2 regions of the Sphingobium sp. WCS2017Hpa-17 genome follow, and region 2 is predicted to be linked to the other one. Evidence: riboswitches for the same ligand, from Rfam matches in the RefSeq annotation. Region 2 holds a riboswitch; the other holds the start of a gene.
The links. Region 2 has a riboswitch for cobalamin ahead of RQH62_RS05220 (DUF1852 domain-containing protein). Riboswitches for the same ligand answer to the same signal wherever they lie in the genome.

Region 1 (7,604 bases), on a different contig from region 2:
GGCACGTCGGCGGGGACGCAGGATTTCGACAGCGTGATGCAGGCGGACGTCATCCTCGTCATCGGTGCCAATCCGACCGATGGCCATCCGGTGTTCGCCAGCCGCATGAAGAAAAGGCTGCGGCAGGGCGCGAAGCTGATCGTCATCGATCCGCGCCGCACCGATCTGGTCCAGTCGCCTCACATTGCGGCGGAACATCATCTGCCGCTGCGGCCCGGCACCAATGTCGCGATGCTGACGGCGATCGCCCATGTGGTCGTGACCGAGAAGCTATATGACGAAGCCTTCATCCGGGAACGGTGCGACTGGGACGAGTTCCAGGACTGGGCGGAGTTCGTGTCGGAACCCGCGCGCTCGCCCGAGGCGATCGAGCCGCTGACGGGCGTGAAGGCGCAGGATGTGCGGGCGGCCGCGCGGCTCTATGCCACCGGGGGCAATGGCGCGATCTATTATGGGCTGGGCGTCACCGAACATAGCCAAGGCTCCTCGACCGTCATGGCCATCGCCAACCTCGCGATGGCGACAGGCAATGTCGGGCGCGAAGGCGTGGGCGTGAACCCGCTGCGGGGGCAGAATAATGTGCAGGGTGCCTGCGACATGGGCAGCTTCCCGCATGAGTTCAGCGGTTATCGCCATGTGTCGGACGATGTCACGCGCGGGCTGTTCGAGCGGACATGGGGCGTTGCGCTGGACGCGGAACCGGGGCTGCGCATCCCCAATATGCTGGACGCCGCGACCGATGGCACGTTCAAGGGGCTGTTCGTGCAGGGTGAGGATATTCTCCAGTCCGACCCCAATACGCACCATGTCGCGGCGGGGCTGGCGGCGATGGAATGCGTGGTGGTGCAGGATCTGTTCCTCAACGAAACCGCGAATTATGCGCATATCTTCCTGCCCGGATCGACCTTTCTGGAGAAGGATGGCACCTTCACCAATGCCGAGCGGCGCATCCAGCGCGTGCGCAAGGTGATGGCGCCGCTCAATGGCTATGCGGACTGGGAGATCGTGCAGCTGGTGGCGCAGGCCATGGGGCTGGACTGGCATTATAGCCATCCGTCGCAGATCATGGATGAGATTGCGGCGCTCACGCCGACCTTTGCCGGCGTGCATTATGACCGGCTGGAGGCGGAAGGATCGCTGCAATGGCCGGCCAATGACGCCGCGCCGGACGGCACGCCGACCATGCACATTGACGGCTTCGTCCGGGGGAAGGGCAAATTCGTCGTCACCGACTATGTGCCGACCGACGAGAAGACCGGGCCGCGCTTCCCGTTGCTCCTGACCACCGGGCGTATATTGTCCCATTATAATGTCGGCGCGCAGACGCGGCGGACGGCCAATACTGCCTGGCATCCGGAGGACCGGCTGGAAATGCACCCGAGCGATGCCGACAACCGGGGCCTGAAGGATGGCGACTGGGTGACGCTGCGCAGCCGGGCGGGAGAGACGACGCTGCGGGTGCTGGTGACCGAAAGGGTGGCGCCGGGCGTGGTCTATACGACCTTCCACCATCCCGAAACGCAGGCCAATGTCATCACCACCGACTATTCGGACTGGGCCACCAATTGCCCCGAATATAAGGTGACAGCGGTGCAGGTGATGGCGTCCAACGGTCCGAGCGACTGGCAACAGGATTATGCGCAGCAGGCGCGCAATAGTCGCCGCATCGCGCCACTGGAAGCGGCGGAATAGGCGGGGCATATGAGTGAGGACAGTCATGCCATGTCCACCACGGACCGGCTCGTCTATATGGCGCACCAGATCGCCCGCAACATGGCGATGATGGGCGAAGAGAAGGCGACGGAAGCGCTCGCCGAACATCTGACCCGCTTCTGGGATCCGCGGATGAAGGCACAGATTGTCGCCATGGCGAAGGAGCAGCCTGAACGGCTTTCGCCGATGGTTGCCGCCGCCGTGGCCCGGATGGCGCAGGGCAGGCCGGCCCCCGATGTCGATGCGGCGCAGTTCAATGCGGTGGATGAGGCGGGGCATTGCGACGCTGGTTGAGCGGGATGCCGTCTGCCGCTAGGCCGTGATCATGGATGATGCCGCCGCCAGCCCCCTGACATTCGATCGCCTGACGCCCGATGGCGCGACGCAGGTGGTCGATCGGCCGCTGGCGCAGGAAGTGCCGGTCGCGATCGAATATAATGGCGCGGGCTATGCCGTGCTGATGGCGACGCCGACCGATATCGGCGATCTGGTACAGGGATTCAGCCTGGCCGAACGGCTGGTCGGCCGGGACGATGCGCTGCTGGACGTCGATGTGCATGATACGGGCGCAGGGATCATCGCCCGCGCGACATTGCCGCCGCATCGCACCGATGGGCTGCTGGAGCGGGTGCGGTATCGCGCGTCGGATTCCTCCTGCGGGCTGTGCGGGATCGAGAATCTGGAGCAGGCGATCCGGCCTTTGCCGCATGTGACCGCAACGTCGCGGGCGGACCGGGCGGCCATATTCCGCGCGCTGGATGGCTTACGCGAACATCAGCCGTTGAATGGCGCGACCGGCGCGGCGCATGCGGCGGCCTGGGTCGGCGCGGACGGCGCGATCCGGCTGGCGCGGGAGGATGTCGGGCGGCACAATGCGTTCGATAAGCTGATCGGGGCGATGGCGCGGATGGGTGCGGACTGGGACGGCGGTTTTGCGCTGCTGTCTTCGCGTTGCTCCTATGAACTGGTGGAGAAGGCGGTGCTGGCCGATTGCCCGCTGCTGGTCACTATCTCCGCGCCGACCCGACTGGCGGCGGAACGGGCCGAGGCGGCGGGATTGCCGCTGGTCGTGCTGGCGCGATCCGACGCGCTGTTGCAACGGGGACACAGCGGCAGGATCTAAACCGGCGCCCGCTTGGCAGCGTCCCCGCTTTCCCTTATGGCGCGCGGCGTGGGGAGGCTTGGCTTTCCTGCAACATGATCGCGCCGGTGCCCGGAAACGGGTTAATCGGGAATGTGGTGCGGGCGTCACAAGCGCCTTAATCCACGGCTGTCCCTGCAACTGTAAGCGGATAGCGCGATGCACTGGCCCCAAAAGGGCAGCCACTGGAGCAATCCGGGAAGGTGTGCATCATGCTGTGACCCGCGAGCCAGGAGACCGGCCGGCGCTTGGTCGCTTTTGCTTTGGTCCAGGGGATGGTCGGGGCACGGTGGTTTTTCCGTCGAGCGACGCCATGCGGCCGGGGCCGCATCGGGCTGCGGACGGGATATGGCGTCATCCCTCCAACACCCGACCGCTTTCGGGCGGACGCCCCTGCCGACGTCGCTTTGACGCTGTAGGGGCAATAAATGTTGAAATATGGACTTTCGCTCGTGGCTTTGATGGCCGCGAATTCCGCCTTTGCGCAGACGGATGACGAGATCGTTGTGACCGCTGCTGGCATCGAGCAGTCGCGTGACGAGGTCGGACAGGCGATCACGATCATCGACGCGGACACGATCAGGACGCGGCAGGCGATCGACGTGGTCGACCTGCTGGCGACGACGCCGGGCGTGCGGTTCAACCGCAACGGCACCGTCGGCGCGCAGACAGGCGTGTCGCTGCGCGGCGCGGAAACGACGCAGACGCTGGTGCTGATCGATGGGGTGAAGGTCAACGATCCCAGCGGCATTGGCGACGGGTATGATTTCGGACCGCTGCTGACCGGCAATATCCGCCGGATCGAGGTGCTGCGCGGGTCCAACTCGGTGGTGCATGGCAGCCAGGCGATCGGCGGCGTGGTCAACATCATGACCGGCGTGCCGGCCGAGGGCTTCGGCGCCAATGCTTCGGCCGAATATGGCTATAGCGATACGTTCAGCGCCAAGGCGGACGTGTCCGGCACCGCCGGCATCGCGTCGGGCGGCATCGGCGCGGCCTATTTCCGCACCGATGGCATCTCGTCGGCGGCCAATGGCACGGAGCGGGACGGTACTGAGAATATTGCCGCGAACGCTCGGTTGAAGCTGACCTTCTCGGATAATTTGAGCCTCGACCTGCGCGGTTACTATATCCATGCAGATCTGGACGTGGATGGCTTCCCCGCGCCGACCTATGTGCTGGCCGATACGCCCGAAGTCGCGATTTCCGACCAATATGTCGGCTATGCCGGTATCAATCTGGCGCTGCTGGATGGCAAGCTGACCAATCGGGCGGCCGTCACCTGGATGCGTAACGATCGCGACTATTATTCGGCGCGCGGCGCGGCGGTCGATTATGGCTATAGCGGCACCAATTTGCGCTTCGAATATGAAGGCGTCTATGCGCCGGTCGATCAGGCCAAGCTGGTCTTCGGTTACGAGCATGAGCGGCCGGACTATGATTATTACGACGCCTTTAGCACGACGAGCGTGAAGATCAACATCGACAGCGTCTATGCGCTGGCGATCGTGAAGCCCTTCACCGGCCTCGCCGTTACCGGCGGTCTGCGCCATGACGATCATAGCCAGTTCGGTGGCGCGACCACCGTCGGCGCCAACGCCAATTATTCGCCCAATGGCGGCGCGACCAATGTGCGGCTGAGCTATGGCGAGGGATTCAAGGCGCCGTCGCTGTTCCAGTTGTACAGTGACTATGGCAATGCAGCGCTGCGTCCAGAGCGGTCGAAAAGCTATGATATTGGCTTTGACCAGATGCTGGACGATGGGCGGGCCACATTGTCGGTTACGGCTTTCCGGCGCGATACGACTGATCAGATCAATTATGATGCTTCGTTGCCGCCGTTCGGCCGATACAATAATATCGACCGCACCCGCGCCAAGGGCGTGGAAGCGTCGATCGCGCTGAAGCCGGTGGATGCGCTGACCGTGACCGCCGCCTACAGCTATGTCGATGCGCGCGACCGGTCGGCCGGATCGGCCAATTTCGGCAACCGTCTGGCCCGCCGTGCCGCCGATGCGGTGAGCGTGTCGGCCGACTATGTCTGGCCGTTCGGCCTGTCCACCGGTGCGACCATCACGATGGTCGGCGACAGTTTCGACAATGCAGCGAACACCCGCCGGCTCGACGGCTATGCGCTGGCCGGCGTGCGCGCGTCCTTCCCTGTGGGCGAACATCTGGAAGTCTATGGTCGCGTCGACAATCTGACCGATGAGAATTACCAGACGGCCTATGGTTATGGCACCTATGGTCGCGCTGCCTATGGCGGCGTGCGTGTTCGCTTCTGAGGACTGCTGGCCGGGGTCAGCGCGGCGCGTTCAGGCGCGCCGTGATGGCCTTTGCCGCCTGCACATAGGCGGGGCCGCCGCAGACGGTCCAGCTTTGCGGCAGGCTGATGCGCGGGATGGTGCGCAGCGCGGGATGGTGCAGCATCTCCGTGCCCTGATCGACCACCCGGTCGGTCGCGCTTTCCACGATCAGCCAGTCGGGGCGGGCGGCGACCATTTCCTCCAGCGATACCTGCGCCAACGCGGGCTTGCCGAGCCGGGCGGCGAGATTGGTGAGACCGGCGCGGTGCATGAGATCGTCGATCAGCGTGCCGGTGCCGGTCATATAGCCGCGCCGCTGATAATAGGCCGCGACGCCAGCGCGCGTGGAGCGCGGCAGAGTGGCGAGGTCGCGGTTCATGCGCGCGATCAGCGCCTCTCCCCGATCGACATGACCGATGGCGCGCGCGACCTGCCGGATCTGGTCGAGGATAGCGCCATAGCTTTCCGCGCTGGCCAGGCCGAGCGTGCGCCAGTTGCCCGGTGGAACTCCAGCGACCTTATTCTCGCCGATCGGGAAGCCCAGGATCAGGTCCGGCTGGATCGCCAGCACTTCCTCCGAAGGGCGGCGCAGCGTGCGCAGGCCGCGCACCTTGTCCGCCGCCGCCGACAGGGACGGGTCGCGGGCGTTGCTGCTGAGCGCGGCGACCTGCCCCGGATCGGCCAGAGCGAGCAGATATTGATCGGCGCAGACGTTGAGCGACACGATGCGCCGAGGATGTTGCGTAGGTGCGGCCGCGCCGGTCAGCGCGAAGGCGCCGAGCGCCGCGAACATCATCCTGCCGATCATCCCCATCGCCTTATCAAGCGCAGGCAAGGAGGCAAGCCATGAGCGCGCGCCGTTATCATTCCTTATTGATTCCCGGCCTGTCGCTGCTGGTGGCCGCTGCGGCCTTTGCCTCCATCCTGCTAGGCGCGGTGCCGATCAGCCCGGCGCGAATCGGCGCGGTGCTGACGGGCGGCGGCGATGCTGTGGCGCGGGCCATCATCCTGGACCTGCGGCTGCCGCGTATGCTGCTGGGCCTGATCGTCGGCGCGATGCTGGGGGTGGGCGGCGCAGCGTTGCAGGGCTATCTGCGCAATCCGCTGGCTGAGCCGGGCGTGCTGGGCGCGTCCAATGCAGCGGCGCTGGGCGCGGTGTGCGCGCTCTATTTCGGGCTGGCGGAACTGCATCCGCTGGCGCTGCCTGCGCTGGCGATCGCGGCGGGAATGGCCGCCATCCTGATCCTGTTCCTGCTGTCGGGATCGGCGGAAAGCCCGCTGACGCTGATCCTGGCGGGGATCGCCATGGCGACGTTGACGACGGCGGGGACCAGCCTGGCGCTCAACCTGTCGCCCAATCCCTTCGCCGCGATGGAGATTATGAGCTGGCTGATGGGGAGCCTGGAAAATCGCAGCTATGGCCATGTCTGGATCGCGCTGCCCTGCGTGGCGGTGGGGGTGGCCTTGCTGGTCGCGGACGGGCGGACGCTGGATGCGCTGACGTTGGGGGAGGAAGGCGCGCAGGCGCTGGGCGTGAACCTGACCGCGGCGCGGGTGCGGATGATGCTGGGCGTGGCGATCGGCGTGGGCGGCGCGGTGGCGGTGTCGGGCGCGATCGGCTTTGTCGGCCTGATCGTGCCGCATCTGGTCCGGCCGCTGACCGACCGGTCGCCATCGGCCGTGCTGTTGCCGTCGCTGCTGGGCGGGGCGGCGTTGCTGACGCTGGCGGATGTCGGTGTGCGGCTGATCCCGACCACCAATGAACTCAAGCTGGGGGTGGTGACGGCCTTGCTGGGCGTGCCGGTCTTTCTTGTCCATCTGATGCGGGAGCGGCGGCTATGGTGACGATCGTTGCGGACGGGCTGTCGGTGCGGCTGGGGCGCCATGCAGCGGTACGGGACGTTAGCGTGACGATGACGCCGGGGACGCTGGTGGGTGTGATCGGCCCCAATGGCGCGGGCAAGTCGACGTTGATCCGGGCGCTGCTGGGGCTGGCGAAGCCGGAGGCTGGGCAGGTGCGGATCGATGGGCGCGATATCGTCGGGCTGGACCGGCAGACGATCGCGCGGTCGGTCGCCTATCTGCCGCAGGGCCAGACGCTGCACTGGCCGCTGGGTGTCGAGCGGCTGGTCGCGCTGGGGCGGTTGCCGCATCTGGGGCCGCTGTCGCGCCTGTCGGCGGAGGATGAGGCCTTGGTCGAGGCGGCGATGGCGCGGGCCGATGTGCTGCACCTGAAGGGCCGGGTCGCGACCGAATTGTCCGGCGGAGAACGGGCGCGGGTGCTGCTGGCGCGGGCGCTGGCGGTGGGTGCACGGGCGCTGATCGCCGACGAGCCGCTCGCTGCGCTCGATCCGGGGCATCAGATCGACGTGATGGACCTGCTGCGGACCGAGGCACGGGGCGGGGCATTGGTGGTGACGGTGTTGCACGATCTCAGCATGGCG
Region 2 (7,604 bases):
ATACCGGCGTTGATCAACGTGGCCTTCAGCTTCCCGCCTGCAACGAGGTTTTCGGGCACGTCGAGTTCATCGACCAGATTGCCGGTCGGGAACATGGCGCCGCCATCCCCACCTTCATCAGCGGGATCAACGAATTCCAGCACGATCTCAGCGGCGGGGAAAGTCACGCCGTCCAGCTCAAAGTCGCCGGTTTCCAACACCTCGCCACCGCTGACCGGCACATGGGCGATGATCGTCCTGCCGATATTGGCCTGCCAGATGCGCACGGTGCGCACGCCGTCAGGTCCGGCATCGACATAGCCAGCATGGATTGCGAAGGCCCCGGCAGCGGTCGATAGATTGCCGCAGTTGCCCGACCAGTCCACGAAATCAGTGTCGATGGAGACTTGCCCGTAGAGATAGTCCACATCATGTCCTTCGCGACTACTGGGCGAAAGGATCACGCATTTGCTGGTGCTGGAGGTGGCGCCGCCCATCCCGTCGATCTGCGCACCGTAGGGATCGGGGCTGCCGATCACGCGCTGGAACAGGCGGTCACGGGCAGCGCCGGGAACGCGCGCGGCTTCGGGCAAGTCTTCCAGACGGAAGAACACCCCCTTGCTGGTGCCACCGCGCATGTAAGTGGCGGGGATCGCGATCTGTACCATCACACGGCTCCGGCTTCTGAGGCGAGGAAATCGGCGGCAAAGCGCTGCAACACGCCGCCCGCCTCGTAGATCGAGACTTCCTCTGCCGTATCGAGACGGCAGGTCACGGGTATTTTCGTCACCATGCCATCGGCTCGGCGGATCACCAGCGTCAACGTAGCGCGCGGATAGCGCTCGCCTTCGACGTCATAAGTCTCGGCGCCGTCAAGACCGAGCGTCAGACGCGTGATCTCGGGCTGGAACTCCAGCGGCAGCACACCCATTCCGATCAGGTTGGTGCGGTGGATGCGCTCGAATCCTTCGGCGACGATCGCTTCCACGCCGGCAAGCCGCACGCCCTTGGCCGCCCAGTCTCGCGAGGAGCCCTGGCCGTAATCGGCCCCGGCCACGATGATCAGCGGCTGGCGGCGTTCCAGATAGGTTTCGATCGCCTCCCACATCCGGATGACTTTGCCTTCCGGTTCAACGCGGGCGAGCGAGCCCTTCTTCACCGCGCCGTCTACCACGGCCATCTCGTTGACCAGCTGCGGATTGGCGAACGTGGCGCGCATGGCGGTCAGGTGATCGCCGCGATGGGTCGCGTAGGAGTTGAAGTCTTCTTCGGGCAGTCCCATCCGTGCGAGATATTCACCCGCCGCCGAGCTGGCGAGGATCGCGTTCGAAGGCGAGAGGTGGTCCGTGGTGATGTTGTCGGGCAGGATCGCCAAGGGACGCATGGCCTTAAGCGTGCGCGGGAACGCCGCCAACGCGCCGACGCCTTCGGTATCCCAGTATGGCGGGCGGCGAATATAGGTGGATTGCGGGCGCCAGTCATAGAGCGGGCTGGCCTCGCTACGCCCGCGTGGCGCGAACATCGGGTCGTAGACTTCGCGGAACTGTTCGGGCTTCACCGAGGCAGAGACGATCATATCAATCTCCTCGTCGGTGGGCCACAGGTCGGCGAGTCGGATGTCCCTGCCGTCCACCACACCCAGGACGTCATTCTCGATATCGAAGCGCATGGTGCCTGCGATCGCATAGGCGACCACCAGTGGTGGCGATGCAAGGAACGCCTGCCTGGCGTAGGGATGGATGCGCCCGTCGAAGTTGCGATTCCCCGAAAGCACGGCGGTGGTGTAGAGATCACGTTCGACAATCTCGTTCTGGATCGCCGGATCGAGCGCGCCGGACATGCCGTTGCAGGTGGTGCAGGCAAAGGCGACAATGCCAAAGCCCAGCTTCTCCAATTCAGGCAGCAGGCCGGATTTTTCCAGATAGAGCCGTGCTACCTTCGATCCCGGCGCGAAAGAACTTTTCACCCACGGCTTGCGGATGAGGCCCAGCGCATTAGCCTTCTTCGCGACCAGACCCGCCGCCACGACATTGCGCGGGTTGGACGTGTTGGTACAACTGGTGATCGCGGCGATAATGACGGCGCCATCGGGAAGCAGCCCTTTGCGCTCCTGTTCGACCGCCTTGCCGAGATCGACGGCGATGCCGCGCTTTTCCAGCGCCGAGGTCGGCAGGCGGCGGTGCGGATTGGAAGGCCCGGCCATGTTGCGTACGACGGTCGAAAGGTCGAACTCCAGCACTCGCTCATATTGGGCATTGCGAAGATCGTCGGCCCACAGGCCGGTCAGCTTCGCATAGTCCTCGACCAGACGGACATGATCGGGATCGCGGCCGGTGAGCAGCAGATAGCCGATCGTCTGGCTGTCGATATGGAACATCGCAGCGGTGGCGCCATATTCCGGGCACATGTTGGAGATCGTCGCGCGGTCGCCGACGGAGAGGCTTTCGGCGCCTTCCCCGAAGAACTCGATCCAGGCACCAACGACCCGTTCCTTGCGCAGGAATTCGGTGATGGCGAGAACGATGTCAGTGGCGGTGATTCCCGGCTTGCGACAACCGGTAAGGCGTACGCCGACGATATCGGGCAGACGCATCATCGAAGCGCGACCGAGCATCACCGTTTCAGCCTCCAGCCCGCCGACGCCAATGGCGATGACGCCCAGCGCGTCGATATGCGGCGTATGGCTGTCTGTGCCGACACAGGTGTCCGGGAAAGCCACGCCGTCGCGCACCTGGATGACAGGCGACATCTTCTCCAGATTGATCTGGTGCATGATGCCGTTGCCAGCCGGGATAACATCGACGTTCTCGAAGGCGCTTTTGGTCCATTCGATGAAGTGGAAGCGGTCCTCGTTGCGGCGATCCTCGACCGCGCGATTCTTGTCGAAGGCAGCCGGATCGAAGCCGCCATATTCCACCGCGAGCGAATGGTCGACGATCAGTTGCGTCGGCACTACCGGATTGACCCTGGCCGGATCCCCACCTTGATCGGCGATCGCATCGCGAAGGCCCGCGAGATCGACCAGCGCGGTCTGACCCAGGATGTCATGACATACCACACGCGCCGGATACCAAGGAAAGTCGAGAACGCGCTTGCGATCGACGATTTGGGTCAGCGCATCAGTCAGCAGCGCAGGGTCGCAGCGGCGCACCAACTGCTCGGCCAGCACGCGAGAGACGTAAGGAAGGCCGTCGTAAGCGCCAGAGCGAATGGCATCGATGGCAGCGCGGGTGTCGAAATAGTCGACGGTGCTTCCGGGAAAAGGCTTGCGATAGGCGTCGTTCATAGCCCTGTTATCGGCAACGTTGCCGGTGATGAAAATGGCTGAATTGGCGAAGACTTGCGGACGAATTTCTGCAAATTTGCGAACTTAGCGAATACAGGTCACGGCTGCGCATTAGCGGATGGGCCGGGATTTGCCGTGATCGTCCACGCAGACCATCTCGAAACGGCCTTTCCCGCCTCGGAGCGTTAGACGCTAACGAGGCCCTCGGCGGTCATCTACACCTCGACCGCCAGCGACGAGTATTTTCGAACCACATATGTGTGCAGTTCGACGAACTGCCCTGCGCGAGCCAGATGGAAGGAGGGTTGCGAAGGCCTTCGCTGCAAACCTGCGAATGTTACGAATTCGGTGTGGGCCATACGCCAAAGGGCCCGCCCCCAGGACAGGCCCTCGCAGGTGTGCCAGCATGCGCGGCGTATGCGCCAGCGAAGCGTCAGGCGATGAGTTCTTCTCTGACGATCTGCGCACCAGCGCCCAGTGCTTTCAACTTGCCCCAGGCCACATTACGGGACAACGGAGCCATGCCGCAATTGGTGGAAGGGTAGAGCTTGTCCGCATCCACAAACTGCAAAGCCTTGCGCAGGGTATCCGCCACCTCTTCTGGCGTCTCGATGGTGTCGCTTGCAACGTCAATCGCCCCGACCATCACCTTCTTGCCGCGGATAAGTTCTATGAGGTCAAGCGGCACGCGGGAGTGGTGGCATTCCAGCGAGATGATATCGATCTTCGACTTCTGAAGATTGGGGAAGGTCTGCTCATATTGCCGCCATTCCGATCCCAGGGTCTTCTTCCAGTCCGTATTCGCCTTGATGCCATACCCGTAACAAATGTGGACGGCCGTTTCGCATTTCAGCCCTTCGATGGCCCTCTCCAGCGTGGCGATCCCCCAGTCGTTGGCCTCTTCGAAGAAGACGTTGAAGGCGGGTTCGTCGAACTGGATGATGTCGACGCCCGCCGCCTCCAACTCCCTGGCCTCCTGATTGAGGATCGTGGCGAATTCCCAGGCGAGTTTCTCGCGGCTGCGGTAATGGGCGTCGTAGAGCGTGTCGATCATCGTCATCGGACCCGGCAGCGTCCACTTGATCGGCTGATCGGTCTGCGCCCGCAGATACCCGGCATCCTCGACAAAGATCGGCTTCGGGCGCGCAACCGCGCCCACCACGGTCGGCACGCTGGCATCGTAGCGATTGCGGATTCTCACGGTTTCGCGCTTCTCGAAATCGACACCGCTCAGATGTTCGATGAACGTCGTGACGAAATGCTGGCGGGTCTGTTCGCCATCGCCGACGATGTCGATGCCTGCCTGCCGCTGATCGTCCACGGCGAGGCGCAGGGCATCCTGCTTGCCGGCGGTCAGTTCCTCGCCTTCCAGCCTCCAGGGCGACCAGAGTTTCTCGGGCTCTGCAAGCCAGGAGGGTTTGGGCAGGCTGCCGGCGGTCGAAGTGGGCAACAGTCTTTTCATGATGGATGACCTTGTGTTCTGTCTTATCAAAGGGTGTGGCTGGAACTGAAGCTCGCGGACCATCGGTCCAGATCGGCCTGATACGGCTTGATGAAATGCTCTTGCGCGAACTTGCCCTGCTCGATGGCGAGACGGCTGCGCTCTTCGCGGTCGTAGACGATCCGAGTGGACGAAAAGTCCTGATGGCTCAGGCTGGGCCGGAAGCATTTCCCTGCCGCCGAATTGGCGTTGTAGATTTCCGGTCGGTAGATCCTCTGGAACGATTCCATCGTGCTGATGGTCCCGATGAGCTCGAGGTTGGTGTAATCGCTCAGCAGGTCGCCAATGAAGTAGAAGGCCATCGGTGCCACGCTGCCGCATGGCATGAAATAACGTGCCTTCAGGCCCATCTTGCCGAAATACTCGTCGGTCGAAGAATATTCACTCTGCCGATATTCGATCCCTAATATGGGATGGCGGTTTTCCGTGCGATGATAGGTCTTGCTGCTCGATACACTCAGACAGATGACGGGAGGCTTCCTGAAATTTTCCTTGTACGCAGACGAAGTCAGGAAATGCCGGAACAAATTGCCGTGCAGATCGCCAAAACCGTCCGGCGTAGCGAAGGCGGCCCGTCCTTTGTTGTGTTCTGCCAATAGCACACTGAAGTCATAATCACGCACATAGGAGGAGAAGTTATTCCCGACGATGCCGTCAATACGCGTATCGGTTTTCCGGTCGAGGATGCTCGTCCTGAGAATCTCGATCATCGGGAAGGAGTCGCGGGCGCCGGTGGCAATGTGCATCTCGACTGAAATGATATCGAGTTGGACGCTGTAGCGATCTCCCTCCGGATTGTCCCAGTTCGCCAGGTCGTTGAAGCGGTTGTTGATCATATTGACAGCGTTACGCAGGTTTTCCTGACGATGTTCGCCTCTGGCCAGGTTAGCGAAGTTCGTCGTGATGCGCGTGTTATCAGAGGGACGATAATTCTCGTCAAAGCGAATGCTACTGACGGCGAATGTGAGATCGTCTTCTGTCATGGTGGATTTTCCTGAAGGCCGGCTGATCTCGGACGACAGCGGCGCGTCGGAGGCAAAATGTGGGAGGGTGAGGCTGGTGCGGGTTGCGGGCATGCGAGGCGTCCTTCGGTCCGGCGCAAGTGCCGTCCGTTGTTGAGATTGGGAATCGGTGTGGAATCTGCGGCGCGCCGCGTCAGGCCGGGCTCAGCCCGACGACACGGCGCGCGGACGCATTCGTTGATGGGCGAAGGAACGGGATAGGATTGCAAACATCGACCGATCACCTGCTTTGGCCGGGCGGAAGGATCGAAGGAAGAACGCGCAAGGCCTGAGTGGCCCGGACGGCACATAGACTACGGGCCACGCTTCGAGCGCGATCCACCGGAGGAACCCCCGTCCGAGGAACGTTATGACGCCGAAGGCAGGTCTCCTGACTTGCGGGTCATCGCGGTGGTTCCGGTCTTCCCAAGCCTTGTGCGAAGCTCAGTGACACACAATGGAACCGCCACTCGCCGCTTACAGTTGCGGGGGCAGCGCCGGACTCTGCCCCTGAAGGCACCACCGGCTTCCCGTCTTAGCCCCGCCGTCATGCCTGAAGCGGGGAACCTTGACGGTGTCTTTCAACACATCCCACTCCCCCTGTCAAGAGCCATATAAAGAAATCTTTATATGGCTCTTGCTGCGGAATAACGGCTTCTCAGGCCCGATATGTGCGGGAATGAACAGGATCGGTCTTGCCAGGATTCGCCTGATTCACCGATCAGGCCAGTATCGAGCGGATGGCTTTTTCCAATGCAGCAATATCTGAAGCACTATTGAACAAGGCTGGCGTGACGCGCACACAGGCACCTTGGGCTGGCCCGTCCCGATGCACTGTAAAGATTCGATGTTCATCGAGCAGCCTTTTGGCGATCGCCATATTATCCTGCACAGTGCTGCGCCCAACCAGGCGGAAGGAGGTGATACCGCCGTGCAGTCGCGGATCAGCCGGCGTCAATATCTCCAGCCCTTTCGTCCCGCGTAATTTCTCCGCCCACAAGTCGCGAAGATGGCGCAGCCGTGCCGCGCGGGCAGCGTCGCCGATTGCATCCTGGAAATCGAGTGCGGCCGGCACCGTCAACTGAGCTGCGAAATCGACCGTGCCAGTATGTACCCGCGAATAAGTCGTGGCGGGCAAGGGCGGGCTGTTGGCACTATCCGGGTCGATAAAATCTATTTTGTCCTTGCGGATATAGATCACGCCTACGCCCAGCGGCGCGCCCCACCATTTATGCAGGTTGAAACCGATAAAATCCGCGTCGAGGTCGGCCGACCGAAAATCCAGCTGGCCCCAGCTATGCGCCGCATCGACGATCGCATCGACACCGCGCGCACGCGCCATCGCTACGATCTCCTTCACCGGAATGACCAGACCCGTGCGATGGCTCAGATGAGTGAGCAGGATCAGGCGGATTTTCGGATTGGCCTTCAACGCCGCCTCATAGGCGTCGATCAGTCCCTGATATGTAGCTGGTTCGGGCAGCGCGATCCGCACCACATCTACGCCCCGACTATGCCTGAGCGTATCGAAACATGCCTGCATGCTGTCATAATCGAGATCGGCATGAAGGACAGCGTCGCCGGGCCGCAGCCGGTTATAGCCGCCGATCAGCGCCTTCAGCGCCTCGGTCGCATTGCGAGTGAAGGCGATTTCCTGCGGCGCGACGCCCATCTTTGCCGCGACCCGATCGCGCACGGCAATCAGGTCGGGGGTCAGGCCGCGCCGGGCATAATAGCTGGTCTCGCGATTGACCCGGCGCACTGCCGCCTCATAGCGTTCCAGCACGGACCGGGCCATCATGCCCCAATTGCCATTTTCCAGCTGAATGACGTCGCG

Region 1: linked by a shared signal. The riboswitch ahead of RQH62_RS01720 (TonB-dependent receptor domain-containing protein) and the one ahead of RQH62_RS05220 (DUF1852 domain-containing protein) in region 2 are both predicted to bind cobalamin.

Annotation. Positions count from the first base shown of each region.
Region 1 is NZ_JAVTIV010000001.1:375,953-383,556, forward strand. It holds gene fdhF (formate dehydrogenase subunit alpha) at 1-1,692, shown strand, start outside; gene RQH62_RS01710 (formate dehydrogenase subunit delta) at 1,702-2,007, shown strand; gene fdhD (formate dehydrogenase accessory sulfurtransferase FdhD) at 2,039-2,836, shown strand; cobalamin riboswitch at 2,904-3,115, shown strand; gene RQH62_RS01720 (TonB-dependent receptor domain-containing protein) at 3,283-5,139, shown strand; gene RQH62_RS01725 (ABC transporter substrate-binding protein) at 5,156-5,968, opposite strand; gene RQH62_RS01730 (iron ABC transporter permease) at 6,007-7,005, shown strand; gene RQH62_RS01735 (ABC transporter ATP-binding protein) at 6,999-7,604, shown strand, end outside.
Region 2 is NZ_JAVTIV010000002.1:189,066-196,669, reverse strand. It holds gene prpF (2-methylaconitate cis-trans isomerase PrpF) at 1-647, opposite strand, end outside; gene acnD (Fe/S-dependent 2-methylisocitrate dehydratase AcnD) at 647-3,265, opposite strand; gene RQH62_RS05225 (methionine synthase) at 3,699-4,727, opposite strand; gene RQH62_RS05220 (DUF1852 domain-containing protein) at 4,754-5,749, opposite strand; cobalamin riboswitch at 6,131-6,353, opposite strand; gene RQH62_RS05215 (aminotransferase class V-fold PLP-dependent enzyme) at 6,489-7,604, opposite strand, start outside.